One region of the Paenibacillus sp. FSL H8-0261 genome, then DNA from elsewhere that is predicted to be linked to it. Evidence: riboswitches for the same ligand, from Rfam matches in the RefSeq annotation. Region 1 holds a riboswitch; the other holds the start of a gene.
The links. Region 1 has a riboswitch for cyclic di-GMP ahead of MHI27_RS10215 (DUF6612 family protein). Riboswitches for the same ligand answer to the same signal wherever they lie in the genome.
Positions count from the first base shown of each region.

Region 2: another riboswitch for cyclic di-GMP. It lies ahead of MHI27_RS01875 (anti-repressor SinI family protein); the one in region 1 lies ahead of MHI27_RS10215 (DUF6612 family protein).

Region 1 is NZ_CP150297.1:2,370,231-2,386,810, reverse strand. Features, by position in the region: gene MHI27_RS10265 (histidine kinase) at 1-182, opposite strand, end outside; gene MHI27_RS10260 (response regulator) at 182-1,213, opposite strand; gene MHI27_RS10255 (carbohydrate ABC transporter permease) at 1,278-2,162, opposite strand; gene MHI27_RS10250 (ABC transporter permease) at 2,184-3,140, opposite strand; gene MHI27_RS10245 (4-oxalocrotonate tautomerase family protein) at 3,130-3,336, opposite strand; gene MHI27_RS10240 (Crp/Fnr family transcriptional regulator) at 3,560-4,270, opposite strand; gene rd (rubredoxin) at 4,317-4,499, opposite strand; gene MHI27_RS10230 (NAD(P)/FAD-dependent oxidoreductase) at 4,528-5,742, opposite strand; gene MHI27_RS10225 (FprA family A-type flavoprotein) at 5,759-6,997, opposite strand; gene MHI27_RS10220 (CapA family protein) at 7,267-8,283, shown strand; gene MHI27_RS10215 (DUF6612 family protein) at 8,365-9,213, opposite strand; cyclic di-GMP riboswitch class I at 9,331-9,422, opposite strand; gene MHI27_RS10210 (RNA polymerase sigma factor) at 9,627-10,145, shown strand; gene MHI27_RS10205 (DUF4179 domain-containing protein) at 10,129-11,742, shown strand; gene MHI27_RS10200 (Cof-type HAD-IIB family hydrolase) at 11,896-12,696, opposite strand; gene MHI27_RS10195 (pseudouridine synthase) at 12,970-13,734, opposite strand; gene MHI27_RS10190 (RsmB/NOP family class I SAM-dependent RNA methyltransferase) at 13,737-15,263, opposite strand; gene MHI27_RS10185 (DUF309 domain-containing protein) at 15,366-15,818, opposite strand; gene MHI27_RS10180 (GTP pyrophosphokinase family protein) at 15,808-16,580, opposite strand, start outside.
Region 2 is NZ_CP150297.1:411,405-427,984, reverse strand. Features, by position in the region: gene MHI27_RS01910 (MDR family MFS transporter) at 1-799, shown strand, start outside; gene MHI27_RS01905 (PadR family transcriptional regulator) at 805-1,368, shown strand; gene MHI27_RS01900 (aldo/keto reductase family oxidoreductase) at 1,487-2,464, shown strand; gene MHI27_RS01895 (hypothetical protein) at 2,859-4,004, shown strand; gene sipW (signal peptidase I SipW) at 4,006-4,593, shown strand; gene MHI27_RS01885 (TasA family protein) at 4,685-5,305, shown strand; gene MHI27_RS01880 (helix-turn-helix domain-containing protein) at 5,465-5,794, shown strand; gene MHI27_RS01875 (anti-repressor SinI family protein) at 5,997-6,152, opposite strand; cyclic di-GMP riboswitch class I at 6,180-6,264, opposite strand; gene MHI27_RS01870 (2-oxoglutarate dehydrogenase E1 component) at 6,736-9,603, shown strand; gene odhB (2-oxoglutarate dehydrogenase complex dihydrolipoyllysine-residue succinyltransferase) at 9,656-10,930, shown strand; gene MHI27_RS01860 (hypothetical protein) at 11,204-12,172, opposite strand; gene MHI27_RS01855 (RNA polymerase sigma factor) at 12,133-12,741, opposite strand; gene MHI27_RS01850 (OFA family MFS transporter) at 13,076-14,326, opposite strand; gene MHI27_RS01845 (LytTR family DNA-binding domain-containing protein) at 14,453-15,181, opposite strand; gene MHI27_RS01840 (sensor histidine kinase) at 15,178-16,580, opposite strand, start outside.

The DNA of each region.
Region 1 (16,580 bases):
TTTTGCAAATACAAATCCGTTTGATAGGACGCGCTTCGGATGACTTGGGCAATGGACTTCTCTGAAGATTTATCCAGCTCAGCCGAAGCCTGAAAATAGGAGATAAATCCAACCATGGACAAGGAAAGAAGAATAACGGTCAAAAAGGAGGCAAACAACTTGTTCGACAGACTTTTTCTCATCAATCTATCCCCAGCTGGTTGCGATACTCAGAAGGAGCCAGCCCGGTAAACTTCTTAAATGTCTTCGTAAAATGGGGATGGTCTGCATACCCGACCTCATAGGAAATATCGGTTATCCGAAAGCTTGCATCGGCAAGCAACCTTTTGGCCTTCTCCATCCTACGTTTGATGCGGTAATGTACAAAGGTCTCTCCCGTCGAGTGTTTAAACATCTGGCTGAAGTAAGAGGCATTTAGACCAAGTACTTCCGCCACCTCCTCGAGCGATACTTCCTGAGCGAGATGCTTTTCGATGAATGCTTTAGCTTCCTCTATCGGATCCTTCGCTTTGCCCTTGCGCTTTCTACGGAGTTCTTCCAATATAGTTGCTGACGCTTCTGCGAAGCAGTGGAATAACTGTTCAGGTCCAGCTGCTGCGGACAAGTCTAACACGCTTTTACCGGGTATGACCGAATTGACAAGGAGCTTCTTCACGAGCAAGGCGTAGCCCTCTTCCAAAAGCTCTTTTTGCTGACTTCGGCTCATCTTGCGCTGGAGGAAGTCAGTTTCCCATTCCTGAAGTACAAGGTACAACCTCTCTTTATCCAAGGTCCAGATGGCATCATCCATACGCATGACCCATTCATCAATCTTAGCGACAGAAACAAAACTCTCCAGCTTCTTTCTATACGCTTCCAGTTTGGCGATCACATTTTGAAGGTTCACTTTGCTCACGGGCTTCAGGAGATATTCTTTCACTCCATAAGACACACATTGGCGGGCGTATTCAAAATCACCGTAACCTGAGATAACAACGGTTTGAATATCCGTTTCCATCTCCGACAACCGCCGGCATAACTCCAGTCCGTCGACTTTGGGCATGCGGATATCTGTAAAAAGAAAATCCGGCTGTTCCTCCATAATGAGCTGAATTGCCTCTTCGCCATTCTGAGCAAGTTTGATATTATACGGATGCTCGCTGCATTGCTGGATCATGATAGACAGTCCCTTTCGAATCATGGGCTCGTCGTCTACGATTAATACACATCTCATCCATGGATACCACCTTCCGATTCGTCTCGCTTAACGCGTTCCTATTCTACCACACTATATTAGATCAGGATTTGACGGATCCGACCATCATTCCTTTAACAAAATGGCGTTGAAGAAACGGATAAATCATGATAATCGGAATAGTAGCGACAATGATAACAGCCATTTTAATGCCCTCAGGTGAGGTGTGGGCCAAAGAACTATAAACTGAGGAAGCCGGATCAATGCTGATATCGTCCGTCTCGAAGAGCTTCTTCAACATCACCTGCAGAGGCCATAAAGAAGGCTTGTTGATATAATACAGAGCGCTCATGTACGTATTCCAGTGCCCTACGGCGTAGAAAATCCCCAATGAGGCCATTACCGGTTTGGATAATGGCAGTACCATATTGACAATGATCCGCAGCTCACCACACCCATCGATTCTGGAGGAATCTATCAGCTCCTGAGGTAGCTGCATGAAGAAACTTCTCATCACGAAAAAGTTAAAAGCGCTGATGGCGCCCGGAATCATAAGTGCCCAAAGGGAGTTCATAAGACCCAAATTTTTGATCAGGATAAAGTTTGGAATAAGAGGGGCACTGAATACCATAGTGAACAATACCATCATGACAATATATTTGCGTCCTACGAATTCCGGCCGTGACACCGGATAAGCGAGAGACGCTGTCGCAATCAGATTGATAGCGGTGCCCAGCACCGTAATATAGACGGAGACACCGAACGCCCGCCAAATGGAATGATCGCTGAAAACGTACTGATAATTGATCGCCGTAAAGTCCTTTGGCAGCAAGCCTACCCTGCCATTAATAATTGCTTCAGAGCTGCTAAAGGACTGGGCAATCACATTCAGAAACGGCAGAAACATAGCCAAAGCGAGAGCGGTTAGAAACAATAGATTGAACACATTAAATAGATTCTGGCCGCGAGTATAGCGTACTCTCATCATCCCTACCTCCATAAAGAGCGATTAATACAGCGATTCACCGGTTGTTTTTTTGCTCAAAATGTTGCCGATGAGCACCAGAATGAGTCCAACTACCGACTTGAATAGCCCCACTGCTGTTGTATAACTGTATTGCTGAGACAGCAGCCCCGCCTTATAGATATAAGTGTCCAGAATCTCCCCGTTCCCAGTATTAAGCGCGTTCAGGAATACCCATACCCGCTCGAAGCCAAGATCAAGAAATCTCCCGATATGGAGAAGGAACAAAATCATAATTGTCGGTATCAGAGACGGCAGCGTAATGGCTAAGGTTTGTTTCCAGCGTCCGGCTCCGTCTACTTCAGCAGCCTCATAAAGATCTGGGTTTATTCCTGCCAACGCGGCCAGATAAATAATCGTACCGTACCCGGAATCTCGCCAAATACCGGAACTGATCAAAATCGTGCGGATGTATGAATTTTCACCAAGAAAATAAATCGGTTCAAAGCCGAAGGTTTGTAAAACTTGATTCACAATCCCCGTTCCAGGGGAGAGGATGCCCAAGGCGATGCCGCTCACAATTACCCAGGATAAGAAATGGGGCATATAAACCACTGTTTGCAAAAAACGTTTATAAAACACAAGCCGTAGTTCATTTAACAGGAGCGCAAGCAATATCGGAGCCGGAAAGGCAAATAAGAGATCATACAAGCCTAGCAGGATCGTATTGCTTAAGATTCTTCCAAAATCTTGGTATTGAAACATGGTCTTAAAGTGCTCAAGCCCCACCCATTCACTGCCTGTAAAGCCTTTAAAAATGTTGTAGTTCTGAAACGCAATCACTGACCCGGCCAACGGCAAGTACTTGAAAATGATAAAGTACAAAATCCCGGGGATCGCGATCACATAAAGCGCTCTGAATTTCCACATGTTTGATAGCAGGGACCTTCTAGTGTCGGCTTTGTAGTTAATAAGGTCAATCCCGGTTAACTTAGCCTTCATAACCGTTTCCTATAGGTCCTTTTTTCAGCAGGTTCGCTGGAGCATTCTCATCTAAGGGAATTTCTTGAAATTCGACGGTAATAAACTGTTCCTCCCGTTCAATAATTCGGGATAACTCCCGCGTGAATACAGTAACGATCTCCTCCTTCTGCTCACTCGTTCGGCCTTCGTACATCCTAATCTCAATATGTGGCATCAGCTTTCCTCCATTTCCTCGAATAGTGATTGAATCTAACCTCATTCTACCTGCAATAAAGCGCTTGCAATATGGATTTTCTATGAGTAAGCTTGTGTTTTCTTTAGGGTATATCCAGTAATAGTCGAGCTGGAATTCAAGCGAGCCCCTAAAAAAAGCAGCATCTCTACCGTAATCTATGGTAGAAATGCCGCTTTATCATTTTAGATTTTTAATTACTATTTTAATACCCCATATAACTTTCCAAACCCGCTGGATCTATAATGAGCATTTGCTTGTTTCCAATTAGTTCAATAAGGCCTGAATCTTCAAACCTTGAGAATTTTCTGCTGATGGTTTCGCGGGTGACCCCAACATAACTGGCCAGTTCTTCACGAGACAACGGAAGGTCAATATGAATATGAGCACCACGTTGTTTGCCATATTTGTCACCGAGTTCCATGATCATATAAGCAATTCGTATTTCTGGATCTTTGGTCGCCAAGCTCTGCGCCAAATTTTCTGTATGGGCTAGTCTTTTGGTCACACTCTTCAGTAGCCTGAGCGAAATATCCGGATTTTCCGTCATCAGCTGCTCCATATCTGTTCGAGTCAGCATGCAAATGTTAGTATCTTTTAGAGCATAAGCACTGAAGTTGCTCAGCTCATCGCTGTTAAAAATGCTCAGTTCCCCGAAAAAATCCCCGTTCGTCAAGATGTGCAAAATTTGTTCCTTGCCCTCGGGAGTAATTTTGGATAATTTAACATGGCCTCGCTGAATAATGTACAGCGTATCCGACGGTGCTCCTTCCAGAATTAACGCTTGACCTTTGGTGAACTTTCGATGTTTGATCATGGCACTGATCCGGGAGAGATCGTCATCGCTTAACGCAGCAAAAATCGGCACCTTGCGGGTACAAGGTTCAGCAGCGTATTGGCAAGAATACTCCTTCATAACTGTCCCCCCTGTTGTTCATTTTTTTTATAAACCTTACTTCCCTTTAAGATGCAGAAGTTTTTTTCTCTTCAACCGGCGCAAAATGGCTTGTATCTTCACCACATACAGGACAAACCCAATCTTCAGGCAAGTCTTCAAATGCAGTGCCTGCAACAACATCCTCATCAGGATCGCCTACTGCCGGATCATAGATATAGCCACATGGTAGACAGATATATTTTTTCATCATTGTCATCTCCTATAAAGTTAGTAGTTTAGTTCAATCTGGATTGTACTTCAGCCATAATTTCCACGATGCTACTCCCGTTAACATCAATCCCCGTAAGGGGGATGCCTTGCTCCACAGCGGTTTTATACGCCAGAGAAGCAGCTGCACCTTGCCAGGATATCGCACCGATTATTGTGTTATCTTTCACAAAGATACGCGTATACGCCCCATTTTCTTCTCCGTTCACCACCGTATAGCAATACCGCTCATCAACGTTGCCTATCGAAAATAAAGAGACTCCAAAAGCGTTAAACAATGTAACCGGAACAGCTCTACGATACGCAGTCAGATTGGCGACCATATTACTACCGGCAATCCGGCCCTGCTCCATCGCTCCGCCCCACAGTCCTTCCACATGCCCGTTAATTTCAGCAACATCTCCGGCAGCGTACACATGCGGATCATTTGTTTGCATTTGTTCATTTACGATAATGCCCTGCCGGACTTGAATACTCGAGCCATTTAGCAGTTCCGTATTTGGTACAATACCAATGGAGTAGACTACATGGTCACAGGAAAAATGAGATTGGTCATCCAGCGTAATTCCGGTAACAAACTCTGATCCTGTAATAGACGCCACATCTGCTTGAAGAATAACCTTCACACCTGCTTGTTCAAGGTTCTCTTTAAGGAGCTGTGAGGATTTCTCATCAAGCTGTCTGCCCATCAACCGGTGAGAAGCTTCGATCACTGTCACCTGATACCCGGCTTCATACAGCGCCCAAGCGGTTTCGATTCCCTGCACTCCCCCACCGATTACAGCTACATGACTGCCAGCCTGCAGGTTATCTTTCAATCGATCCGCGTCGTTCATATCCCGGAGGGTATGCACATTGTTCAGGCCGAAGCCCTCAAGGGAGAGTGTACGATTCTTCGCTCCCATGCACAATAGGAGCTTATGATAAGATACACGCTGCCCATCTTCTGTCACAACAATTTGCCGGTCCGGGTGGACAGAACTGATTCGGGTCGAGGTTTTTACGGATATACGATTATCGCGGTACCATTTTTCCTTTTTAATCAGCACCTTCTCACTGTGCAGGTCGGTAAACAGCCCTTTGGTCAGCTTAATCCGGTTATAGGGCAGTTGACTTTCCTCCCCGAGGATCGAAATTTCCGATTCTGCGTCTTGATCACGGATGGCTTTGGCGGCATGGACGGCGGCTACTCCGCCGCCAACTATAACGTAATGTTTTGTCATCCTATGTTCCTCCTCCCTAAAATGAACTCAGCAGCAAATCCGAAACAAATTCAGCCGCGTTTTTAATTTTTTGAACTTTCTCAGGCTCTTTCGGGGAAAATCTGATTCGTACAGGGAACTCTACATGTGTCATCCCCGTGGATTTAATAACCTCAGATGTGCTTTGCACCGTCATATTTGTTCCATTCAGATAATCCTGAATGACTTCAATGGCTTCACCACTCCAGCCGTAGGAGCCAAAGGCTGCAGCAAGTTTACCTTCCAGATTCATATTGTGCAATTCTTTCAGAATGTTCTCCAGGTTCCCAATCATGTCCGCGTATTTAGTGGAGCTGCCAATAAAGACCGCGTCAGCTGACGTTATACTGTTCAGAATATCGGTGGCACTACTTTTATCTGCATCCCAGACCTCTGTCTCTATATTATTTTCCTGCAAGCAATCCTGTAAGATTTTGGCCATCTTCTTAGTACTGTTCTTGATGGTGGTATATACGATCGTTGCCTTTTTTCCTTGCGTCGTTTCACGGCTCAACGTGGCGTACATCCCGATATATTTACGTATGTCCTTCCGAATCACAAACCCATGGGAAGGAGCGATCATCCGGATCTCAAGATCCTTAACAGCCTCTAACAGTGTTCTTACATATCTTCTGTGAGGATGAATAATTGCTGCGTAATAGCCCTGGAAATCTTCCGTAATATCAAACCCGGCTTCATCGCTGAATAGATTCTCCACCGCAACATGCGTGCTGAAAATATCACAAGGAAATAAGATTTGATCTTCGATACAATAGGTGATCATCGTTTCTGCGGTATGGAGATACGGTGTTTCTTTAAACAGCAGCGTTTTCCCACCAATATCCAGCTTGTCTCCATCTTTCACCACCAGGAAGTTCCGGCTATGAAGCTTGTACATTTCCTGCAATTCTGGAACAGCAATCTCGGTGCATACGATCGTGGCGTTTGCAGCCTTGGCAGCGAGAGCTGCCAGTCCACCAGAGTGATCAGGCTCTGTATGGTTAATGACAATGTAATGAATATCTAGAAGATCAATCATTTCACCCAGGCACTCGGCATATTCACGTCCGAATTCCATATCTACGGTATCAATGACAGTCGGCTTACCTGTTTTTAATAAGTAGGAATTATAGGTAGTTCCTTTTTCTAGAATCAGGCGATGAAAAGGAACATGACGGTTATCAATTTTGCCTATCCAGTAAATATCCTCGGCGATTTTCTTGAATTGTGTACTCATTTCTATAACCTCCAATGTTTGATTGATAATGTTTATCAACAACCATATTTTATTATGGCTGCCAAACAAAAAAGAGGATTTGAATCAAATTATGAAAGTTTGAAAAAAATGAATACCTTTAATTTAGACGATCTAAATAAAGTGATTATGCGTTGGGTCACATTTTAAATAAAAAGCCACACAAATGTTTGCACTTCGCCTTAAAGAAAGAATAACCCATAACAACTTTATGCCATATCCTAATGAAAATAATAAAAAGGTGGATATCCATGACTGAAATACAAATAGCTGCTGTGGGAGATCTAATGGTCAAACGTTATATTATTTCGGATGCTAAACAGCCTGATGGAACCTATTCGTTCAGCCCCCTGTTTGCAAAAGTAGCTCCTTATCTGAAACAGGCTGATTTGACGATTGGCAATCTCGAAACCACCTTTGCTGGAAGTGGCCCCGAATGCCGGAAAAGCCCACGATCAGGCGGTCCGATATTCAAATGTCCAGACGAACTGGCCCCTGCACTTAAGGAAGCCGGATTCGACGTATTAGTAACGGCCAACAATCATTGCATGGATTATGGTGCCCCGGGTCTGGTTCGGACGTTACGAGTTCTGGACCGTAATGGAATCGACCACACGGGAACAGCTAAATCATTAGAAGAATCCAAGAGAACGCTTATTAAAAACGTCAAAGGAATTACGATTGGCATCCTCTCCTACACAGCAGGAACTAACCGAATTCCTGTACCAGTGAGTAAGCCATGGCTGGTTAATCGGATATCTACGCCCAAGATCATTCGGGAGATTCGAGATTTAAAAAAGAAAGTCGATCTAGTCTTGCTTTATCTGCATTTCGGAAGCGAATATCGTTACACTCCAAACAAGAGGCAAAAAGAGCTGGTCAATCTCTTCTTTAAAAATGGCGCCGACATCATACTGGGGTCTCACCCACATGTTCTTCAACCGTTAGCGCTTCGGGGAAAAAAACAATTCGTTATTTACTCATTGGGGAATTTTGTTTCTACTAAATTAATGAATATTCCTTATACACAAAGCGGTATCATACTTACGCTTAAAATAAAGAAGGATGAAAAAGGAAACACGAGTATAACTAACGTAGGTTACATCCCGACTTGTGTAGATCGAAGAATAAAAAGCGGCAGGAAAATTACAGAGATCATCCCCATCCGCGACGCATTAAAGAGAAGCGCCACCGACATAAAAACAGAGCGGCGAAATCTCATGAATCGAATGTTGAAACATACGACAACAATCTTAAAGAAGGAATAGAAACGTTATTAAAATAGAGAATACAGCAAAAAGCGCTGTTCTGTAGAACAGCGCTTTTTGCTCAATATGAAATCGACCTTATTATTCTAGTTCGGCCGGTTTTACAATGGTTGTACCTTTGTTATTCTTGGAATATTTAGCTTCGATTTTCGTGTTGTATGTATCTTTTTCTCCGTCACTTGTCAGTACATAACTCAGATCGACTGTCAGCTTTTCCGTTTGCCAGGTCTTAGTATTGACGAATAATTTCCAAGTTACGCTTTTAGGTTGAACAGTCTCTCCATCCCAGAGGTTCTCCTGGTCATAGAGTTTGATTATTCCCTTAGCTGCTGTCGGATCAGTTACCGTGAACTGCAGGACAGTCTGTGCGCCAGCAGTGCTGACTTTCATAGATTTTTTATAATTTTTAACCGAATCAAGCATGGAAACAGGATCGTATTGACCTTTGGAGTAAAAAGAATCCCACTCCATCTTCTCCAGTGCAATCCAATACTGTGCATCGGGATCGATTGGCTCGCCGTCATCGTCGTAACCTTCATCTTCAGATTCATCGATCAGTTCACTTCCGTCTACAAGATAGTAAAACTCCTTGTCATTGGCATATAGACTGTACGATGTTTCTAAAAGACTACTATCAACGGTGCCAGCTGCAGCAAAATTCGGCAGTCGATTAATATCCAGCTTCAGTGTGTTAGTGTTGCTGATACGTACCCCACCGCTCTGAATATCCTGTTTTTTGATCACATCTAAGTGAAAATTCTTTATTGCTTTAGAGGCCGCCGTTACTTTGCTAATCATTTGATCCGCGGTTACTGCTGTTGTGGTAGCTGCAGACACGACTTCAGGATTAGACATCCATCCGATCGTTCCGGACAGCAATAAAGCACCTACTGCCAAACTAGTGCCTATTGTTTTGAAAAAACTTTTCATGTACTTCCCCTTTCAGCCCCTTGCGATAATGTAACGCCGTATAGATCGAAATAATAAAAGAGCTCAAAATAGACTACATATTCTTAGAGCTATCCTTTATGCTTCATAAGACATCCCTATGGCGGCCTGGCGATCATTTCCTTCTGTAGAAAGGCTTTAGACCCATGGCTTTGTGTCATCATCTTTCGATGATTTTACCTTTAACGCGGACATTCAATTAGTTTTAATTAGCTTACGGACGCATGTCCCACCGCTAATTTTATCATGGTTATAATTACCTGTAAACGACTTATCTTCCATTCAAATTCGCTATGATGCTCAGAAGAAATACTTCACTCAAAATGAAAAATGAACGATTACATACGCTTATAAGTCTTATTAATGAGAACAGCAAAGACAGGGGGTGCAGCAAAATGTGTGACCGAGAAATTTTCGAGCTCTATAAAGAACAAGTATATTATTTTTGTTACTACTTAATGAAAAATCAGGCAGATGCAGAGGATATTTGCCAAGAGGTATTTGTAAAGGTTATCTTAGCGGATAAGTCTAAGGTAAGAAACTTGAAATCTTGGATTTTACGAATTGCTTCGAATGAGTGCCACAGTGTGATTAAAAGGCGTAAGACGGGGTGGATGAAAGAAGTACGTAATTATTTACTATCCAGGTCTGAGGAATCAAACCCTGTAGAAAAACGGTTGGATCGACAGGAAACTAAAAAAGAATTACAAGGGTTATACAGTCAGCTTCCCGACAAAATCAGAATGGTAGTAGTCCTTCGTTTTATAAACGAATTGACTGTACCCGAGATCTCTAAAGTTATGAGCATACCCGAAGGAACTGTAAAATCCAGACTGAACAAGGGACTTAAAATACTAAATAGAATGGGTGGAACTCAACTAAAGGAGCTGAGTAGTAATGAATCTGTATATTGAAAAAGATAGACATATTCCCCGACCGGATTATGATTTGATGTGGACTACCATTGAACAAGAAGCATATAAACGTCAAAGAAATCTGAATGCCTCCCAGAATACTCCTAGGCCTAATAAAAAGGTTGTTCCTATCAGCATCGTCTTCTCTTGCCTCTTACTTGTCGCCATTCCTGTATTCGCTAGTATGACGATTAATTGGGATAAAATTGGTGGGCGAAGTGTGAGCAATGCATTAAATAACGGCATCGGTCAACAGTATAATCTTCAAGCTTCCAGTTCAGGAGTAACAATGAATTTGAACGGTGTTGTAACTGACGGAGAAAAAATGAAAATGCTGTTATCACTTGATACTAAATCTGATCTATCCCAATATACTGGATTTGCTACAGAGGAAAACACCATGACTAGTGAATCCGGTGCCAAGGCAAAGGTATACGGTTATTTAGAATACGATCCTGAAAGCCAGAAACTCATTGGAGTATATGAGACACCTGATACATTAAAGGATGATAAAAAGGACTACAAGTTTGAAGCACGGAATCTCATTTTTTACCGTAATCAGAATATTCCCTTACAATCTAATCATCAAGCAGGGGATACAATCGATACTGGAGTTAAGCAATATCCAAGCATTCAAATCGAATCCGTTCGACATGTTTCCAATCAAACCATTATCCGTTACAAAGTCGCTGCATCACCATCTGACTTAGGACGGGGTAATCCACATTTGGTAGTTAGTACTGCAGGTCAAGAGAATGAGGCAATTCCAACCATCATGCCTAACGAAGGATCGGATTTATTTATTGAACAGGTTTTCAATATAACTGAATCAGATTGGAAGGAAGCTAGTCTTCATTTTAGTTACATTGAAGAAGCGAAACGTATTTCAGGTACATGGAAGTTCGATTTTAAAGCAGATGGACAAAAAGCAAGTGAGGCGATTTACACTAAGAAACTGTATAACAGTCCTGAATTTCAAGAAAAGACCGGTATAACCTTAGATCAGCTAGTGGTTACCCCTTTGGATATCCAAATTCTAATAGATGAAAATGATTCGCTTAAAAAAGGAATTGTCCACTATAATACCGCTCAGTTGGTTATAGGTGATAAAACAATCACTGGGGGTTGGAATTTGAAAGGAGATCATTCCGAAAGCTACCAGCATTTATTTCAATTTGAATCTCCGGAATGGTATAACAACTGGTCCGATGTTCCAATGAAACTTATATTAAAGGATGCTGTCATTGAGAAACGTGATACCAGTAAGAATTGGATCACAATAAACAAACCTAAAGAAGAAAAACAGTTCACTTCACTTGATGTCGATGGATTAGACATTGAATTCACGTACTATACTGAAGGCGAAAATTTGATTGTTGAATCATCATCCAAATCTCCTCACTTCAAAAGCGTTAACCAAACTACGTTACGGATTAATGGCAAAGAAGTGGTGCCTGAAATTACACCTAAGGGCATGATATCTACAGGAACTAATATTGATAGCTACAAAGATATTCCTTTCGACGAAAAAATCGAACTGAACCCTGGTATCTATAAATATAGCGCTCCTAGCCGGAACGAGGAAATTAAACTTTAATACAGGAAGTTAATCTATTGTCCCGCCCTTTTTAGTTAATCCTAAGGGCGGGTTATTTTTTGGATAGAATCAATTCTGTTATGTATCTCTTTTATTTCCTTCATAACAAAAAAAGCATAGAACGGACTCAAGTCCGCCTTATGCTTTCCATTATTAGGATAAACAATATTTAACCAGCGCATCACGCACACCATGCTCATTGTTCGAACCCGTAACAGCATTCGCTGCCGCTTTTACCTCTACAGGAGAATTATCCATCGCCACGCCCATCCCCGCATAGGTAAGCATAGAAATATCATTAAAATAATTACCGATTGAGAGGACTTCTTCTTGCGGAATTCCCAACTTCACAGCGAGATTTCTTAATGCGTTTCCCTTAGAAGATTCGGGATGCATCAAATCAACGAAAAATTCACCACTCCGCAAAATATTGTACTCAGGAGCCCAAGTACGCCATTCACGTTCAGCTTCGTCAAGGATTTCTGGCTGTGTAAATACAGTAAACTTAACAACCGGTTCACGGAAATCTTCCCATGCGGGCAGCGTCGCTGGCACAATACGGAAGTGCTCATACATATAATTAGCTTCTTTAGTCAGATTCTCTACATTATCAACATACATATCAAAAGCAGTATTCACATCATAATGAATATTGTGCTTACGGCAATAGTCAATATAGGGGTCAAGACCACGTGCATCCATACCATATTGGTGCAGCACTTCTCGATCTTCCACTCGTACCGTCGCTGCTCCATTGTGACCAAGCACGTAACCAGTCAGCCCCATTTCCTCCATGAAAGGAATCGAGTTCTGTGGACTGCGTCCCGTACACAATACGATTTGACCGCCAAGACGTGTAACCTCAGCAATAGCTTCCTTATTCTCAGAGCTTAAGTGGTGATCATCATTTAATAGCGTACCGTCCACATCTAGTGCAATCAGTTTGTATCTCATACTCCACCATCCTTGTCTTTCTTTTTCTATATATAATTGAACTTGAGGCTTTTTGTGTTAAGTGTCAGTCGCAACTATGGTGAATGTTTGGACTTCCAGCCGCTGTTGTTTCCAGATTTCTTAATTTATACCGTTTAAAAGCGGATGAAATCCGGAAACAAAGGCGGTCGCTATCGCTCTTACAGTTCCAAAATTCCCCTCCGTCTCTCCCTTCTCTTATCCCAAGTTTCCAAATTCAATATATATATATCAATTTATATATCATTTTCTCTACTATCCTTCTGACCCATCTGCGCCTAAGAGTGCCAGTTCCTCTAACGTCAGTTCCCGACAAGCTCCAAGCGGCAGACTTTCATCCAGCTTCAATTCTCCCATAGATACACGTTTCAGAAAAGTGACTTTTTTGCCTACCGCCTGAAACATACGCTTCACCTGATGAAATTTCCCCTCAGTGATGATAAGTGAAATATGGGAAATCACTTTGCTGCCGCGCTCTCTTCCAAGAATGGTTAAGTGTGCAGGTAAAGTAACGTAGCCATCTTCCAGCTCCACCCCTGCTGCAAAAGCCGCGACATCATCCGCGTCTACATCGCCCTCGATGGTTGCCTCGTACGTTTTCGGGACATGCTTACGTGGCGACAGCAATTCATGGGCAAGCTTTCCATCATTAGTGATCAGCAGCAGTCCCACAGTATCCTTATCTAGCCTTCCTACAGGAAACGGTTCAAACTGTGCATATTCGTGCTTTAAAAGATCCAAAACCGTCCGATCCCACTTGTCCTCCGTAGCTGACAGGACACCCGGGGGTTTGTTCATCATAAGATATATGAATTCACGGTAGGTAACACCCTCTCCCCCTACCTCTATTTTATCGGCATAAGGATCCACATGGAACCCACTATCTTTTACCACGGTCCCGTTCACCAATATTAAGCCTTGTTTAGCTTGTTTACGGATATCACTGCGCGACCCCACTCCAATATGGGACAACACTTTATCTAATCGTTGTTTTTTGGCGGGCTTACCTGATTGGCTCATTGCTACATCCACCTCCAGCCTGCGGGATATTCGTTCTTGAGTATGCCATCCTGCCACTTACCCCAGCCTGCGCTGTAGCCATCAATGCAGACCAGAACGTATCCCTTTTGGGCACTTCCTATTCTAATAGAGAGACGTTCTTGAGAAATCGACAACGTCTCTCCTTTAAGATAGGAAATAGCTTCATTATTCGTACTGGAGAGTGAGACACTCCGGCAGCTTTCTTCCGGATGCAAAGCTGTAGCCATTGGATGCCCTGGAATAAATCTTCCGTTACGGATTTGTCCTACATACCATCCCGGGCGGATCGTCTTTAATCCATTTAGTCTTTCCTTAGGAAGTGGAGAAATGTACAGATGGTCACCGAACAGAACCGGATATCCTTGCGGTTCCCAACCAAGCTGATCTCGCACAAAATTTCCATACGCAGTCAAAGCTTGCTCGTCACCTGAAACTTGCCGACCACGGTCAGCGCCACCAGTAGGTTTGTGAGAGGGTTTCCCTTCTTTGCCCCGTCTTCCTTCTGATTTATTGGATGATTTAACGTGTGCTGCACTTTTTGGAGTAGTAGTTCTTGCTCTTGCAGATTCGTTTAACTTGACCTCTAAGTGATCACGTTCCTCCATTGAGCGCTTAGTTCCCCCATGTTGCAATACAGCCATGAAATGTCCTTCGCCTTTCACCTTATGCGGCCACAGTCTTGCTGTACCTGAGAGTTCTCCGAAGCCAGGAGCGAATGAGCCTGTACCTCCTACCGCTACCACTGAGAACTGTGGATGTTCAGAAATAAACTCCGCTATAATTTCCTCATTTTCTTCTGTAGCAAAGGTACAGGTGGAATAGACAAGTGTACCTCCCGGTGCCAATGCTGTTGCAGCAGAACGTAAAATATCCCGCTGCATGGAAGCATATTTGGCAGGTGTACCTGAATCCCACTGCTTCACCATGTCTTCATCTTTACGGAACATCCCTTCACCAGAGCAGGGAGCATCAATCAAGATCTTGTCAAAAAAAAGCGGGAATGCAGCCGCGATATGATCTGGACTTTCGTTCAAAACAATACCATTACGAACCCCATACAGCTCCAGATTTTTAGCTAGAGCTTTAGTCCGTTCTGGATGAAGATCATTACTAACCAGCAATCCTTCACCTAACAGCTTGGCTGAAATCTGCGTAGATTTCCCCCCAGGGGCGGCACATAAATCAAGTACACGATCACCTGGTTCAATATTAAGCAATTCCACAGGTGCCATCGCACTCGGCTCTTGAATGTAATACAAACCTGCGTGGTAGTGAGGATGTTTACCAGGTCTAGCCCCATTCTCTGTATAAAATCCTGTCGGACACCAAGGAATGGGTTCCAGTCCTAAAGTAGAAAGAGCCTTTAAGCTCTCCACGGAAATCTTCAAGGTGTTAACACGGACGCCTCCGTATGGGGTTTCCTTATAAGAATCCGCAAATTGATTATAATCTGTTCCCAGCATGTCCATCATACGCTCGCTGAAAGAACTGGGCAATTGTGCCGCCATGATGCCGTCCTCCTGATAGTATTGCAAAAATTTAGGTGTTTAAAGATTCAAGGAACACCCCTACGGGTGTCCCTTATACAATACTCATATATAGAGGATCTTTTACTTACGATGAAAGGATGTCGGTCTCTGAGGACCACGTCGTTGAGGGTTATTCGGTGTGATAGCTACAGCTGCATTCTCCACTTGGTCCGCTAGACTCGGATCAACAATCTCTATGGTCAGATCGTAATAAGAAAATGGCCGCTCATCATATGATGCTAAGCGCCGAACATAATCTTTCACTTCCTCCACGAGTTTCGCCAGATTAATGCCGAGTGTCGCTGCTGGATATTCCTCCAGTTTGGCAGAAGCACCACTCAGCATAATAGCTGCACCGCGCACATTCTGATTGCGAAAATGGTATAACCCTACCGCTACTTGGAGAAGTGCTTTGTACAAAGGATTTCGTTCCTGGGCAAGCCACAGTTCTTCGAGTACCTCGTGACATTCGAAATAATCCCTGTCACGATTAAAGTACACTAGGTATTCCAAGTACAATGGTTCATAAGCCATCCGGCAAACTATCCTTTTTAGCTGCGGAAAGAAGTCCCCGCACATGATCTAGAAGTTCCTTCATCGCTTCCATATCCTGAACCTGCCATATTTCGTTAAAGCGAGCCTGCGTATCTATAGCCTCATTCACCAAGTGATAGAAATACAATTGATGAATGGCCTTGAGAATCTGAGTGGTCATATTCGAGTTTTCCTCGAATGTCTTCTGTGCTTCCAGAATCTCTTCCCGAATACTGGACATTTCACTGTCGAGGATCGATGCTGCTTCAGCTGCCGTCTTTAGTCGAACACGCATTTCATCGGGTAGACTCTCCCGATATTTATAGTTCAGGGAATGCTCTATGGTAGCCCAGAAATTCATAGCTAGCGTACGAATTTGGATCTCCGCGAGCACAATTTTCTGGCCAAGCGCTGTTTGCACAGGATATTTAATAATCATATGGAAGCTGCGGTAGCCGCTCTCTTTATAATTAGTGATGTAATCCTTCTCATAGAGTACTTCAAGATCCTTACGGGCCCGGATATATTCGGCCACTCTGCGGATATCCTCCACGAATTGGCACATGATCCGAATTCCTGCAATGTCTTCAATCCCCGTCTCCAGATCTTCCATCTTCACATTCAGCCGTTTAGCCTTTTCCAGAATGCTTGACAGCCGCTTTACACGCCCCGTTACGAATTCTATCGGCGTGTATTCCTCTCTTTTCTTCAACTCCGAACGCATTGTTTTGAATTTAACTTTCAATTCTTCCACAGTCTGTT
Region 2 (16,580 bases), 2.0 Mb from region 1:
ATTCATCCTCATTGAGAGAGTGGCGGCTGAACCTGTTATCTCGTTCGCGATGTTCAGTAAACGGTTGTTTGCAACAAGTAGTGTGACAGCCTTGTTCTATGGCTCTGCCTTTATCGTAGCCACCATCTACATTCCTATCTTTGTACAGGGCGTATTTGGCGGCTCCGCTACGAATTCTGGACTGATCCTCATGCCGATGATGATCGGTACGGTCGTGGGCAGTCAGACCGGTGGGCTACTTACAACCAAAACCAGCTTCCGCAACATTATGATCCTATCCGCAGTCTGTTTTGTAGCAGGCGTCTACAGTCTAAGCACTTTATCACCAGATACCTCCCGTCTCATGCTTAATGTATTCATGGCCTTAACTGGATTCGGCGTGGGCTTCTCCTTCTCCGTGCTAAGCATGGCAGCTATCCATAATTTCGATATGCGCCAACGCGGTTCGGCAACATCAACAAGTACCTTTATGCGCTCGCTTGGGATGACGTTGGGGATTACGATCTTCGGTATTATTCAGCGTAACAACTTCACTAGCAGCATTAGCGAAGCTTTTGGCGGAAGTGAGCAGTCAGCAGCCTTCGGCGATCCACGGGCAGCCCTGACACCTGAAGCAAGAGCCAAGATTCCACCTGAAATTTTAGAAAAAATATCTAGTGCACTGTCCTCTTCAATCGCACATACCTTTATGTGGGCCATGATTCCTGCCGTCCTTGGTTTAGTCTTTGTGCTGCTTATGCCAAAAGACCGCCTCACCATTCCGAGTAAAACTGCTCAGGCGTCCGAGGGTAAAAGGTAACGATTATGTCGATGAAATTGGCTATTCTCGGACTATTGCTTGAACGAAATATGCACCCCTATGAAATTACACTAGTCATGAAAGAGCGCTCCATGGACCGGATTACAAAGCTCCAGCTTGGGTCTCTCTACTATGCTGTCGATAAACTTGCACAAGATGGTTATATCGAAGCTTTAGAAGTGATTAGCAGCAGTGATCGCCCAGACAAAACCATTTACGGTATTACTGAGCAAGGTAAAAATTTATTCGAGCAGTTAATTCTACAGCAAATTAAAAAGAACGAGCCCTTCTATCATCCGATGTATATGGCTCTAGCCATGTCCCGTCATGTTGATCAAAACAAAGTGGAGAAGCTGCTCGAAGAACGTATTCGTGAAACCGAACATCAGGTGAATCTGGCTTATCAGGTATATGAAGAACATATTCCTATTGTTCCTCGTTCCGCCCTTCATCTCATGTACGGCACCTATGAACACACCCTTATTGAACTAAAATGGCTACAACGTCTCTATGATGATGTTGTAGCACGCAAGTTGAATGACATTGGAACACCACTTAATACAGAGTAGAGTCCTTAGGACCTCTACTCTTTTTTTCGCTTTTGCAGAGACAATAAATACCATACTAGAATCTAAGCGTGTACAATATGTACGTGTACGCAATCATATTTTCCTAGGAGGAATCACATTGTTGAGAACACTGCCTTTAAACAAGCGCGGTATACCAGCCAGCCGTATTGCTCTAGGTTGTATGGGATTTGGTGGGGGCTGGAATCATGAACCGATTACCGCCGAGAATGTTAAGCAAGGACATGCAGCCGTCGACGCAGCACTATCTATTGGTATCAATATGTTTGATCACGCAGATATTTATACCCGTGGTAAAGCCGAGAAGGTATTCGGTCAAATCTTTAAAGAACGCCCAGGACTCCGCGAAGAAATCATTATTCAATCGAAGTGCGGTATTAAGCTAATGGAGCCTGGAGACAGCTCTAATGTCTTTGACTTCTCAAGCCAGCATATTCTAAGCAGTGTAGAAGGAATATTGTCGCGACTAGGAACGGAGTATATTGATATTCTGCTGCTCCATCGGCCTGACCCCCTAATGGATCCAGAGGAAGTAGCTTCTGCTTTGCATCAATTAAAGGCAACAGGTAAAGTTCGTCATTTCGGCGTCTCCAATATGAGCGCAGCGCAGATCAAAATGCTGCAAGCCTATTGCGATGAACCTTTTATCGTAAACCAGCTACACATGAGCCTAGCCAAGCTCAGCTGGGTCGATGCTGGAATCAGTGTAAACCGTGAACCTTGGAAGGATATTACCTTTCCCGAAGGAACCCTTGAACATTGTCGAATGGAGAACATTCAGCTTCAAGCTTGGGGCCCACTCGCACAAGGCTTATTTAGCGGACGTTCATTAGAGGATCAACCAGAGAATATCGTCCAGACAGCTGCCATGGTTAAACAACTTGCAGATGAAAAAGGAACAACACCCGAAGCCATAGTGCTATCCTGGCTAATGACACATCCGGCAGCTATTCAGCCTATGATTGGGACTGTGAATCCGCAGCGCATCGCTTCCTGCGCCGATGCGGACAAGCTGGAGCTTACTCGTAAAGAATGGTATGACCTATATGTTAGTTCACGTGGTACTCGTCTTCCCTAACTGAGCCCACAATTAAACTCGCAAGAATTCTTAATAGCCTAATCGTGCCTCTCGCATGATTAGGCTATTTTTAATACATTCCCCTCCTATGCATCGTTCTCTATTGCGAATAAAAATAGATATCAAGCGATAAACCGAGATAAATAGAGATAAATTAACATTTTTGTTCTTTATAGAGCACAAACGAGACTTATTGACAGTTTTCTTTTCAATTTATTCCATGTATTATTCATTACAGAAGTTGTTCTCAATAAAGAACAACAATAACGAACCAAAGTAACTCAAGACATTGAGGGGAGGTATTCCTCTGAGACCCAGATCAGCAAAAAGAAGACCTAAACGAAAGAAACAAATCGGATTACGTGTTCTGCAATCAGGAATGGCTGTCTCCGTCTTGTTTCTGACTACCTCGCAGCAAGTGGGTAGTACCTATGGTGGTTTTGGAGCTACTACGCAAACCACTAGCACAATTAGCTTTTGCGAAGTATTTCCAAACTCGATCAAGGGGCTTCTAACAGAACTCAAAGATCATATCGAAAGAGCTACTGCTTTAAAAGGATCGCTGCAAAGCTATACCCCTTCAGGCAGTCTCTCAGACGTTTCGGGAATAGAAGGCATGACGCTGGATGAGCTTGATGTCGCAGCGCAAGAGATTTCCACACAAATCTCCGCGCTTCAATCTCAAATCGATGGCGTGAATGAGCAACTGGCCACCAACAGCCAAATTTGGAACGAAATCAATGGAGAGCTGAACGCAGCAGCAGCCGTCCTATTCCAGATTGGAGGATATATGACCTCTCTAGATTCAAACTGTCTAGAAATCAAGGATGAACAATTCTTCAGAGAGCTGCAAAGCAGCCTGAATCAAAGCGGTGTAATCTCTGAATCCCTGAATGCTTCCTTAAAGGGAGTCATCCAATATCTAAACTCCATACACGACATCGGGCTTCCATTTGCTTCGGTAGTGACCAGTGATGTATATGGACAACCCGAGTTACGCAACGAGGCGTTTCAGCAGCCGTTACCTTTCCTGATTCCTTTTAGTCAGCCGGCCGGCAATATCTCTAGCGAACTTACCTCCACTTATGAAAATCTCAATACTGAAATGAATGATCTTAAAGAATCGGCTACTTCAGGAATCAGCAATCTTCAGAGTCAGCTCCAATTGATCAGTCAAACCCGTGAACAACAGTTGGAAGCACTTGAGAAAGCCCGACTAGAGGCGCTGGAACAAACGAAGAAAGAAGAAGAACGTTTGGCACTGGAGAAAAAAGAAAAGCAAGAAGCTGAGGAGAAAGCAAAAACGGAAGTGACTCCACCGAAAGGTGAAGCTACTCCAGAGAACATAAATAAAGAACAGCCTGAAGCCCCAGCCACTAACCCGGTCGTTCCGGAAATTGGTGAAGAGCTAACGATTCCAAAAGATGTACCACAGCAAGCGGTTCCTCAGGAGGCGCCAAAAGCGGAAGATACAACCACTTCCCCACCGGTAGCAACACCAGCCCCTTCGGACCCTCAACAAGTTAAAGGTGGCGAATAATATGCGGATTAAAAAAATGATCAACAATACATTATCGAGCATCATGCTTGTGATATTCATTCTGCTGGTGGTAGCCGTAGTTTTATCAAAGGCCTCCGGCGGTGAACCTGCCTTCTTCGGATACCAGATCAAATCGGTACTCTCAGGTTCGATGGAACCAGGGATTCAAACCGGATCGATTGTCGCTTTAAAACCCGGAGGAGATATGAATCGCTTCAAAAAAGGCGATGTGATCACCTTTAGAAATGAAGAAAACCTGCTCATTACTCACCGTGTTGTAGAAGCAACAATGAACAACGCTACTGGTGAAGCCATGTATCGCACGAAAGGCGATAACAATGATGCGCCTGATATGAACCCTACCAGTTCCACGAATGTTGTAGCTGAGTATACCGGGGTCACCGTACCTTACGTAGGTTACGCTATGAATTTCGCAGTTTCCAAAGCTGGAAGTGTTGTGCTCATGATCGTACCAGGCTTGATGCTCCTGCTCTATGCCCTGTATTCATCATGGAAGGCTGTAGCTGCACTCGAAAAGAAAAATGCTGCTATACTTCCCACCTCTCCACCTCCAACTGAAATACAGTAATTCGTTGATTGTCCGCTTCCGCTTACGAACCGGAAGTTACAATATATAACTTTTATAAAAAAACCACAAAAACCGAGGAGGAATTTTAATTATGGGTATCAAAAAAACATTGGGTCTTGGCGTAGCATCAGCAGCACTGGGTTTATCATTGATTGGTGGAGGAACCTTCGCTTACTTTAGTGACACTGCACAAAGCACTGCTACATTTGCTGCAGGTACACTCGATTTGAACTCCGACCCTTCAGTTATCGTTGATTTGAAGGATCTGAAGCCAGGCGATACGATCAAAAGAGACTTCAAACTAAAAAATGACGGTACACTTGATATCGGTTCGATCCTCCTCAAAACAGCTACCTCTATTAATGATGTAGGTGGTAACAACGGCGCTAACGATTTGGCAAAATCCATCAAAGTTAAATTCCTGGTGAATAAAGATAAAAGCGGCATCTTACCTGGTAGTGAAGAGAAAGTAGTTTGGGAAACTACCCTAGCCGATTTGAAGACTCAGACACCGGATCTCGTAAAAAATACTGGACTTGATGCAATCTGGGGTACTAGCGAAGCATCTGGAATTAAGGCCGGCACAAATGATAGCTTCACCGTTCAATTCGAATTTGTTGATAACGGCCAAGAGCAAAACTACTTCCAAAAAGATTCATTAACTCTGACTTGGGATTTCGTAGGTAAGCAAACTGCTGGATCCGCTAAATAATCTAATAAGTCTTCCATTCGAAGAGCAGCAGATTCTTATTCCGGAAAGCGGATAAGTAGATGCTGCTCTTCTCTTTACAATAAACTTTGTCGAATTTATCGATATTTGCTATACTAATAACAAAAATTACGGAGGGGCGTCAGCATAGTGGCACAAAATATGGGCCAACGTATCCAGCATCTCCGCCTAGAAAAGGGGTTATCCCTATCTGAGCTTGCGGACAGAGCGGATGTTGCTAAATCGTATCTTAGCAATGTGGAGAGAAACATCCAATCCAATCCTTCAATCCAGTTTATCGAAAAGATCGCCGATGCGCTTCAGGTATCCATCCACGCTTTGCTCTATGGAGAACCTAATGATGCTGAGGAGTCACCTTTAGATTCGGAATGGTTCCGATTGGTGCAGGAAGCTATGGCCTCAGGCATAAGCAAACGCGAATTCAAGGAGTTTCTGGACTACCAGAAATGGCGCCTTGATCAGAAGGATTAATATTCCACCTGACCTGATAAGATCCTCTTCTACTCATACTATCAAACATAAGCGCCTTCGCCCTCCTAACATGGACCGCGAAGGCGTTTTATATTCTAGTAAAATATAAGGACTATTTATCTTGTATACTTTCTTATATACCGAAAAAGGGCCCAGCGAGTTATCGCTGGGCCCTTTTTCAAAATATAACGCACTAAATGTATTACTGCACGGCTTGCACAGTCTTCTCATGAAAGAATCGACGAATTTCATCTGCCTTTATGCCAGCCTTCTTAGCTGCTAATAATAAATGTACCCACTCAACGTCTAGATCAATGACCTGCTGTTCTCTGTTGCTTCCCTGGTTGGACTTGTCCAAAAAATCTCCTCCTAAGATTTTACGTCCCCAGGCAATCCGGCTGTCATAGTATTTCTACCTTAGACCCGCGACTTTGTGCCCCTGCCTTTCGGCAGGTTTACCTTTTACTGGACCCTTTACACGAAAGGATCTACTTTGAAATATATGAAAATCGCTAACTGCAATAACATTATACTATACTAAAGTGGAAAAGTGTGTCGATTTCTGATTAGTTTTTCCATTAAAAAACAAAAAATAGAAGCTCTTTTGTGCGATATCTTGTCCTTTTAACACGATACTCGTCCTATTCATAAAATTAATTAAGCCGATAGAATGATACTTCCTTCCCTATTAGTTAAAAATAAGGATATTAGAATCATTTTAGTGGGCCTTAGGAATGGGTAATGAGAAGAAACAGCGTTCTTTTCATTAGAACAAGCTAACCCATACCATTTTGCGAACGTATTGGACGAAAGAATGAATTGATTACACGTGTGGAAAGTAGCACAATAAGATGAGAAATGAAACCGCAATCATCACAGCTCCAGTAAGCGTTGACACAAAATGTCACGTATGGAGTTCATCCGTTAAGGAGGATGTATTCATGGCAGCCAAAGAGCCCTATAACGAATCCATTTGGAGTAAGTATTACGGACCCAATTTAGGCTACATTCAAGAAAGATATGAACAGTTTGTGAAAGATCCTTCCACCGTAGAGAATAATTATCGCGAGCTTTTTACAAATTCGGGTCCCCCACCCCTAACACCGGATAGCGAACCGGCTCCACAGCCTCGCATTTCGGGAGACACCGAATGGCTTAGAAAGGCAGTAAGAGCTTCCAAGCTAATCGCTAATATTCGTATATATGGCCATATGGCCGCTGATATTGATCCGCTTGAGCGCGATCACAATCCCATGGCTAAATATCTTGAACTCGAAACCTATGAGCTGACTCGTGAGGATCTGCTCGCACTACCTGCCACGCTCATTTGGGAGAATGCGCCGAATGATGTGCATACCGGATGGGATGCAGTTCAGCGTATGCGTCAGGCTTACACCAAGACAATCGCCTATGAATTCGGGCATGTGCATGAAGAACAAGAACTGAAATGGTTGAACAGACAGGCAGAATCCACAAGCTCACCAGCGCCTTTAAATAATGCAGAACGTAAAGAGCTGCTAAACCGCCTGATCCAAGTAGAGCAATTCGAAACCTTCCTCCACAAAACCTTTGTGGGTCAGAAGCGGTTCAGCTTGGAAGGCAATGACGCTCTCGTACCGATGCTGGATGAAATCGTACGCGCTGCTGCGCATGACGGCGCAGAGCATATTCTGATGGGCATGGCGCATCGTGGTCGCCTCAACGTTCTTGCACATATTTTGGGCAAACCTTATGACATTATATTTTCAGAGTTTCATCATTCTCCGAACAAGGAGCTTTTCCCTTCCGAAGGCTCTACAGGCATTAACTATGGCTGGACGGGTGATGTGAAATACCATCTGGGTGCAGACCGCGCTGTCCGTGAAGGAGAAACCGTACGCACAAGAATAACACTAGCGAATAATCCAAGTCACTTGGAATTCGTCAATCCTGTCGTGGAAGGCTTCACTCGTGCTGCTCAAGAAGATCGGAGCACAGCCGGATTGCCGAAGATTGATACCAGTAAAGCTATGGCGGTACTGATGCATGGCGATGCTGCTTTTCCAGGTGAAGGGATTGTTGCAGAAACACTTAATATTGGCAAACTTCAAGGTTATCAGAATGGCGGGACGATCCATATCATTGTTAATAACCGGATCGGCTTTACGACAGAAAGCGAAGACTCCCGTTCAACGCATTATGCGAGTGACATCGCCAAAGGATATGAAATTCCAATTATCCATGTCAATGCTGATGATCCTGAGGCCTGTATATCAGCAGTTCGTTTAGCTAGTGCATATCGCAATCAATTCAAAAAGGATTTCGTTATTGATCTCATCGGCTATCGTCGTCATGGACATAACGAAATGGATGATCCTGAAACTACACAACCTATCGTGTACGGTAAGGTACGCAATCATCCAACCGTTTACAAGGTGTATGCGGAGCGGCTACAGCGTGAAAAAATTCTTACAGCTGAAGATGTACAAAAGATGCACGTTGAAACAGAAGGCGTATTGCAACGTGCGTACGATAGTATGAAGGAAGGCAATCACAAGAAAAAAGAACCAAAGGCCTTCATTCCTCTTCATACAGATCGCTCAGCGGCAGGCACTACAGCCGTACCGATCTCCAGTCTGCAAGAGATTAATCGTGAGCTACTGAGCGTACCTGATGGATTCCAAGTCTATCCGAAACTGGAGCGAATTCTGCAGCGTCGCAAGGACGCACTGAATGAGGGTGAAAAGGTCGACTGGGCACTCGCTGAGTCCCTCGCCTTCGCAACCATCCTGAAGGATGGAACGCCAATTCGACTTAGCGGTCAGGATGCACAGCGTGGCACCTTCGCACACCGCCATCTGGTGCTGCACGACAGCAAGACAGGAGAATTATTCTCTCCGCTTCATCAGCTTAGTAATTCTCGCGCTTCCTTTGGCGTATATAACAGTCCGCTATCTGAAGCTTCTGTGCTAGGCTTTGAGTATGGTTATAATGTGTTCGCACCAGAAACCTTCGTCATCTGGGAAGCACAATATGGCGACTTCGCCAATGCAGGTCAGGTTATATTTGATCAGTTCATTGCCGCTGGACGTGCGAAATGGACGCAGCGCAGCAATCTCGTCGTCATGTTACCGCATGGCTACGAGGGACAGGGACCCGAGCATTCCAGTGGTAGATTGGAACGCTTCCTACAGTTATCCGCGGAAGAGAACTGGACCGTTGCTAACTTGACCACTGCTTCTCAATATTTCCATGTCTTGCGGCGCCAAGCTGCTTTATGTGGACAGGAAGACGCTAAACCACTGGTGATTATGACGCCGAAGAGTCTCATTCGTAATCCGCGCAGCACATCTGCCGGAACTGAGCTCGCTTCCGGACAATTCCAGCCTGTGTTAGCTGAGCCTCTGCTAGGCCAGAAGCCAGGTGAGGTCAAACGTCTAGTAGTCTGCAGCGGTAAAGTAGCTATCGACATCCAAACAGAGCTAGAAGCTGCTTCAGACAAAGATTGGTCATGGCTACATGTACTGCGCTTAGAGCAACTCTATCCGTTCCCAGAACATGAACTGAGTGCTCACTTAAGCTCCTTCACATCCCTTCAGGAAATTGTCTGGGTGCAAGAAGAGCCGAAGAATATGGGCGGATGGAGTTATACCGAACCTCGGTTACGGGACATCGCACCGCAAAACACTAGCGTGAGATATATCGGACGTCCTGAACGTTCCAGTCCTGCGAGTGGTTATGCAGATGTTCATAGCTTTGAACAGCGTAGAATTGTTTCAGAGGCCCTAAAAGCAAATTCACAAGTACAAACAGCTGTACCGTCCTCTTAAGAGGACGGTATCACAATAGCGTAAACCATTATGTTTGGGGAGGTAACGGCCTGTGTCAGAAATCTTAGTACCCGATCTGGGAGAATCTATATCCGAAGGAACCATCTACAAATGGCTGGTTAAAGAAGGCGACACGGTAGGTCAAGGTGATGTGCTTGCTGAGTTAGAGACGGATAAAGTGAATTTGGAAATTAGTGCGGAGGTGGAGGGTGTCATCTCCTCCATCCTACGTCAAGCGGGCGAGAACGTAGCCGTTGGCGAAGCCATCGGCATCATTGGAGCCGCTAGCGGCAGTACGCCGCAGGCCGCTGAGAGCAAAGCGCCTGAAGCGGCACCGGCAAGCGGCAGCGCAGCAGCCGCACCTGTAGCAGCGCCCGAAGTCGCTGTAGCGGGTGGCGAAAGCCCCGCTGCACTGGCATCGCCGGGCGCACGCAAGCTGGCACGGGAGCGCGGCATCGACCTCGGCGATGTTAGCGCCCGTGATCCTATCGGCCGGATTGGTCAGGCCGATGTGTCGGGTCATGGTGCAGCAGCGTCACAGGCCGCTGCACCGGCAGCTCCGGCGGCACAAGCCAAGCCGGAGCCAGCGAAGCCGGCAGCGAGCAAAGCCGCGCCGGAGGATGGCAAGAACGTGGAGCGCAAGCGCATGTCGCGCAGACGGCTCACGATTGCCAGCCGCTTGGTAGAAGCGCAGCAGACCGCAGCCATGCTGACCACCTTCAACGAGGTGGACATGACAGCGATCCTCGACATCCGCAAGCGCCGCAAGGATGCTTTTAAAGAGAAGCATGAGGTAGGACTAGGCTTCATGTCCTTCTTCACCAAAGCCGTGATCGGTGCGTTGAAGACCTACCCACTGCTGAATGCAGAGATTGACGGTGAAGATCTGATCGTTAAGAAATTCTACGATATCGGTATTGCCGTTGCAGCTAAGGAAGGTCTGGTGGTTCCGGTTGTCCGTGACGCAGATCGCCTTAGTTTCCCGGAAATCGAACGTCAGATTGGCGAACTCGCTTCCAAGGCACGCGCTAATACACTTAGTCTCTCCGAGCTTCAAGGCGGTACGTTCACTATCACCAACGGTGGTGTATTCGGTTCACTATTATCCACCCCGATTCTGAATACCCCTCAAGTAGGTATTCTAGGGATGCATAAGATTCAATTGCGTCCAATTGCGCTGGACGAAGAAAGAACCGTTAACCGTCCAATGATGTATATCGCCCTTTCCTACGATCACCGGATCGTTGACGGCTCTGAAGCGGTTAGCTTCCTCGTCAAAGTGAAGGAATTGCTGGAAGATCCAGAAGCACTGCTGCTGGAAGGCTAACCCTGATCGATCTTCCGACTTAAGAATATAAAGAAGGTATCCCTAAAGCTTCGCATTAGGGATACCTTCTTTTATATCTGAATCAACTCTCCCATATCCTCTTCCTTAATTGCATTCTCTACAACTAAAATCCGTAAAAACGTTTATTTCCACTAATCTAACCAGTAATAGCTGTATTAAATACAACTACAGGGCTTATATAAAGGTATTAGTTAACTTTAATTGTATATAGTACAACTAGCTTAGCGCATGCAACTACAAAACTACAAGAATCTACTTCAGCAGCTCACCAGCCACCTGCAGAAATTGCTCCTTACTCAAAATCTTATCTCCGTAGCTGCTTAGTGTATAATACGCATCCTGCTTCTCGTTATACCAATTCAGATAATCGTAGCTTACCTCTTCCTTCACTACTTTGTTATAGATCACTTCTGTGCCTGCCACCATAATCTTATCCGCTTGATTCTCAGGTTCTTGCTCCACGAACACTTTCCCGCCATGCATGATCGTGGCAGAGATACCTATAAAAGCATTATTCTTGGAGTAAATTGCACTGATCCAGCCTGGTTCCGACCAAGGTATAGCCTTCATAAATAAATTACTACTTCCCTTATCTTTGTTTGCTTGGGCAGTAAGATCTTGTAACGTCTCCTGATATAGAGAACTGTTCTTCTCCGCATCCGTAGTCGGATGATTAGGGTTTATAACCCCATATTCAAAAGCATACCCTGCTACCAATGCAGGAAGCATCGGCGCCCCTGTCCGTTTGATTTCCTTCAGGAAATCAGAATATTCGCCTATCCGCTGCTCTGTATACTTAAAAGACAATTCTGTTGCCAAGCCTACTGCACCTACATTATTGTTCACAAGATAGGCGATCAATTCTCCCGGTTTAGCGAAAGCATCTACTTTCTGTGCATACTTATCATAGGAGGCTACTCCTGCAGATTCATTCGGCGCAACATGCTGAACCTTTACTACGCCTTCACTATTGCGGATCTGTATATATTCCGATGCAGCGTAAGCTGTCACTGAGATCATCAGGAACAAGGCTAACATACTGGCAATTGTCGTTGTTTTATTCATCGTCTTCAGCGAGAGCGAGAATGATCGCTTTTGCTCTGATATGCCACGGATATGTCCCATAACCTTCTCTTCTACATCGATCTCACCCAGAAGTTCATTCCCGGCTGAGGCATAAATTATATTTTGGTATTCATCGCTGATTGTGGTTCGTTCCATCTGATCTCCTCCTCCAATTTCATAACTTCCTGCACCTTCCGCTTGATCCGATTCATTCTCTTCGTCAGTGCATTGGGACTGACCCCAAGAATTTCGCTTATCTCCGCATAAGTTTTTTCCTCGAACACCCGCAGAATAAGCATATTCCTCTCTTCCAGCGACAACTGTGCTAAAGCGGCTGACAATGAGGGATTAAACAACCGATCATCCAGCTCTTGTTCAGGACTTGCAGACATAAAATCAGGCTTGAAGATACTCATGACTCGCTTTTGCAAACGCCGTCTGCGCAGCAGGTTTAAGCAATGATGATACGCGATTCGATAGAGCCATGCCGAGAAATGCATTTGCGACTTGTATTGATGGATAGATTGATAGCCTTTTACCAAAATATCCTGAACTGCGTCCTCCGCATCCTGCTTGTTTTCTAACAAACGATAGCAATAGTGGTAGATTGGCGTTTGGAAAGCTCTAACGATAAAAGCATACCGTTCGATATTGCCCTTTTGAATACTAATGATGAACTCTTCCAGCTCCTTTGGGTCTAGCGAATCCTGTGGCGTTGTAAGCACCTCCTTAACCTTTATATCTTCTATAACACTTGGGCAGCGAAAAAAGTGCCTATGTAAACCGAACTATTCTCCCAAATTCACTCCAATTATACACATGTAGAGGCTAATAAGAGCTATACAGTCCGTAACCCTAGCAGAATGAGCCAAAAATCAATAGTAGCTGCAATACGGACCGTGTTTCTGTAATATTCTCCAATGAGTAATTCATTCTGAATTCAGATCACCTTAGTTTTTTTGTTTCACATGCTCCACGGACTACTGCCCGCCATTAGAAAAAAGACGTACAACTGTTGTCAGTTTGTACGTCTTTGTTTAATTTATTGTCTTTTTACCTTTAAGCCGTCCGTTCTGTAGCTTTGAGCCGAAGCGCTTTCTTCTCTTTCGCTTTCTCCACCGGAGGTTTTAGCGAAATCGCGATGATACAGGCCAGAAGACACAAGAGACCAAAGATCACGAAGGTAGGTTTAAACCCGCCCAGGAAGACAGCGATGAACGAACCGGAAAGGGCTCCAATACCGAAACCTTGATATACGATTCCATAGTTCTTACTGTGATTCTTAAGACCAAAGAAGTCACTGACAATCGCCGGGAACACTGTAATGTTACCCCCGAAGCAGAATGCAATGGCAGCTACACAAGTGAAGAACAGTCCGAAATTCAGCGTCGCATAGCTTAGGGTCAACATAGCGGCTGCCGTTACTGCAAGCGAAGCGCCTACCAGCTTCAAACGGCTCATTTTGTCAGACAAGGCACCCAAGATCAAACGTCCTGCTGTATTAAAAATTGCGATCATCGCTACGGCATTAGCTGCCGTCTGTACATCAAGTCCAGCCAGCTGCACACCGATGTCTTTTACAATACCGATCAAATACAGACCACACATACAAGCGGTAAAGAAAATAATGAACAACAGATAAGCTTCTTTCGTACGTAGCATTTCTTTTACCGTGTAGTCTTTTGGTTTAGCGATAGTCGAAGTTGCTGTTGCACCCAGTGATGCCGCTTGTACTGGAGCTTCTCTGACGAGCAAGGAACCGATTACAATCATCACCATAACAATCATGCCCCAATACATAAACGTATTAGACACACCCACCGAGTCGATCAAACTACCATTGATATATTTAAAAATCAAACTCCCCGTTCCGTAAGCACCCACGGACACACCGGAGATTAAGCCTTTATTATTCGGAAACCATTTAATTAAGTTAGATAATGAAGTGATATAAGCTGTTCCGTCTGCAAAACCAACGATTACACCAGCCAATATATAGAACATTAGAAGCGAATTGGCCTGAGAGCTAAGAATCAATCCTAGACCAAGCACAATCCCTGCGGCGGCAGTTAACCGGCGAAGACCAAAACGATCCTGCAATTTCCCTGCGAACAAAGTCGCAAAAGCGAGTGCAAAGCTCGTGATCGAAAACGTAATCGAAACAGAATTAAGCTCCCATCCGAATTTTGTTACCAGATGTGCATTGAACAAGCTCCATGTATAAATGGTACCTAGACCCATCTGCATAATTACTGTTCCTAATACGATAAGCCACCGTTTGGCGTTTTTGTTGTCCATCGTCGAAGTCATGGTCTATTCCTTCTTTCCCTCTCGTGATCTGCTACAAGAGCTTCTATTGCCTCTTTATTGTAGCTAAACCAGCGGATGTTGAGAGAAATTTGGCATGAGATGACGAAAATGAAGAATGAACTGCATTTATAGGCGCATGATCTGCCTGAATTCCTTTACCTTGCTTCGACTTACCGGCACCTCAAACTCCAAATCATGCAGGCGCAACAAGTATGTATTGTTGAACCAAGGGATGATTTCCTTGATTTTGGACAGGTTAACGATATAGGAACGATGGCAGCGAAAAAAACGATCCTCCGGCAGTCGATTATAAAAATCGCTGATGCTGAGCGCCATACTATACTCCTCACCTTTAGTTATTACGCTCGTACTTTTCTCTTGTGCGGAGGCGTAATAAATATCATCAGCATTCACTACGATAATCTTTTCATTTTTCCACAGATTCACTTTATCACTAACTGGATTACGTTCCTCTTCCCCATGTCTTCCGCGAGCAGCGAACGCCCCCTCTAGCTTGTGCAGCATAGCCTTAATACGAACCTCACTGTAGGGTTTAAGAATATAGTCAAACGCTTCAATCTCAAATGCCTCGGCGGCATGCTCCTTATACGCAGTAATAAACACTATATAAGGTTTTACCGAGAATCTGCTAATATTCTGAGCCAGCAGTACTCCGTCGATCGAGGGTATGTTAATGTCCAGAAAAATCACATCTACCGTCTCAACCTGTAAAAATTTGAGTGCATCCAGCCCATCTTCAAATTGTGCGGCAATGTCGATCCCACTGTGAGTTTCTATTAAATAAGCCAGTTCCTGTCTTGCTAGCTCTTCATCCTCCACGATAATTGCTCTCATAGACCCTCCTTTTTGACATCAAAATAAATGTTCGTCCCTTTATCGAGCCTCTGAATCGTAAGACCAGTTCCATAGATGAGCTTGACCCGTTGATGTACATTAAACAGTCCGATCTTATTCTCCGGCATATCGCCAGCATAGACCTTCTCTATGGTTTCTTCGCTGATGCCAGCTCCGGTATCCCGAATGCCAACTCGCACATTATCGCCTTGATCTTTTACAGAAATCGTTACGGTTCCCGTCCCTCGTACCTTCAATATGCCATGTATGATCGCATTCTCTACAAGCGGCTGAATGATCAGACTCGGAATCCGAACCTGAACCTCATCAATATCATAGAGGACATTAAGCCGGCTTCCGAAGCGCGCTTTTTCAATCTCTACGTATTGTTGAACCTGTTGCAGCTCGCGCTTAATATCAATGAATTCATCCGTTAGCTCCAGATTGTATCTCATATAACCGGACAGATTCACGATCAGCTCGCGCGCCTTATCCGGGTTAATCCGAATCGAGGACGCAATCGCGTTCAGCGCATTGAACAGAAAGTGTGGGTTAATGCTTGTCTGCAGCGCCTTTAGCTCCGCTTTGTTCGCCATTTCTTTAATGCCCTCAACCCGCGATACTTCCATTAGTGTAGAGATCATTTGCGACAAACCTACAGCCATAGCTTGTAGAGAATAAGTGATCTTGTGGGCTCTGGTGTAATAGATTTTGAGCGCTCCCGTCACTTCGCCTTTTTCCTTCAATGGAATAATAATCAGCGATTTAATCTCCGGATTCACATAATCACTATCGTCGTTACGGATCGTAATTTCACCACTGGACAACGTCACTTTAGTTTCTTCACTTATAATTTCATTGGTCGTAGTATAATCCTCTTCTCCAACACCAACGTAAGCGAGAATGAGTCTTGTATCCGAAATAGCTACAGCATCTGCACCGATATCTTCTTTGATAATTTGGCAGATGGTACGAAGCGACTCGGGATTAATATTGCGAAAATAAGGCAAGGTCTTATTGGCAATATCCAGTGCCAGCTTGGACTGCTTCGCCGCAATCCGTTCCTTTTCACCTTCCACACTCTGCACTAGCATGACAATCAGACCGACACTAATCTGGCTCATAATCATCGGAAAAGCAATTTTGGACACGATATCCACACCCAGCGACGACGGTTCGGCCATCACTAGAATGAGCAGCATCGTCAGGGCTTCACAGGCCATCCCGGCCAAAATACCGGCCATCCAGCGACGTTCACCAGAAGTGCGGCGGTATATTACCCCTGACACAATCCCTGCGGTAATACTCGTAATCAGACAAGGAAGAGAGGTTACCCCTCCGATATCAATTAAAAAACGGTGAACCCCTGAGATGATGCCTGTTATGAGTCCTACCCATG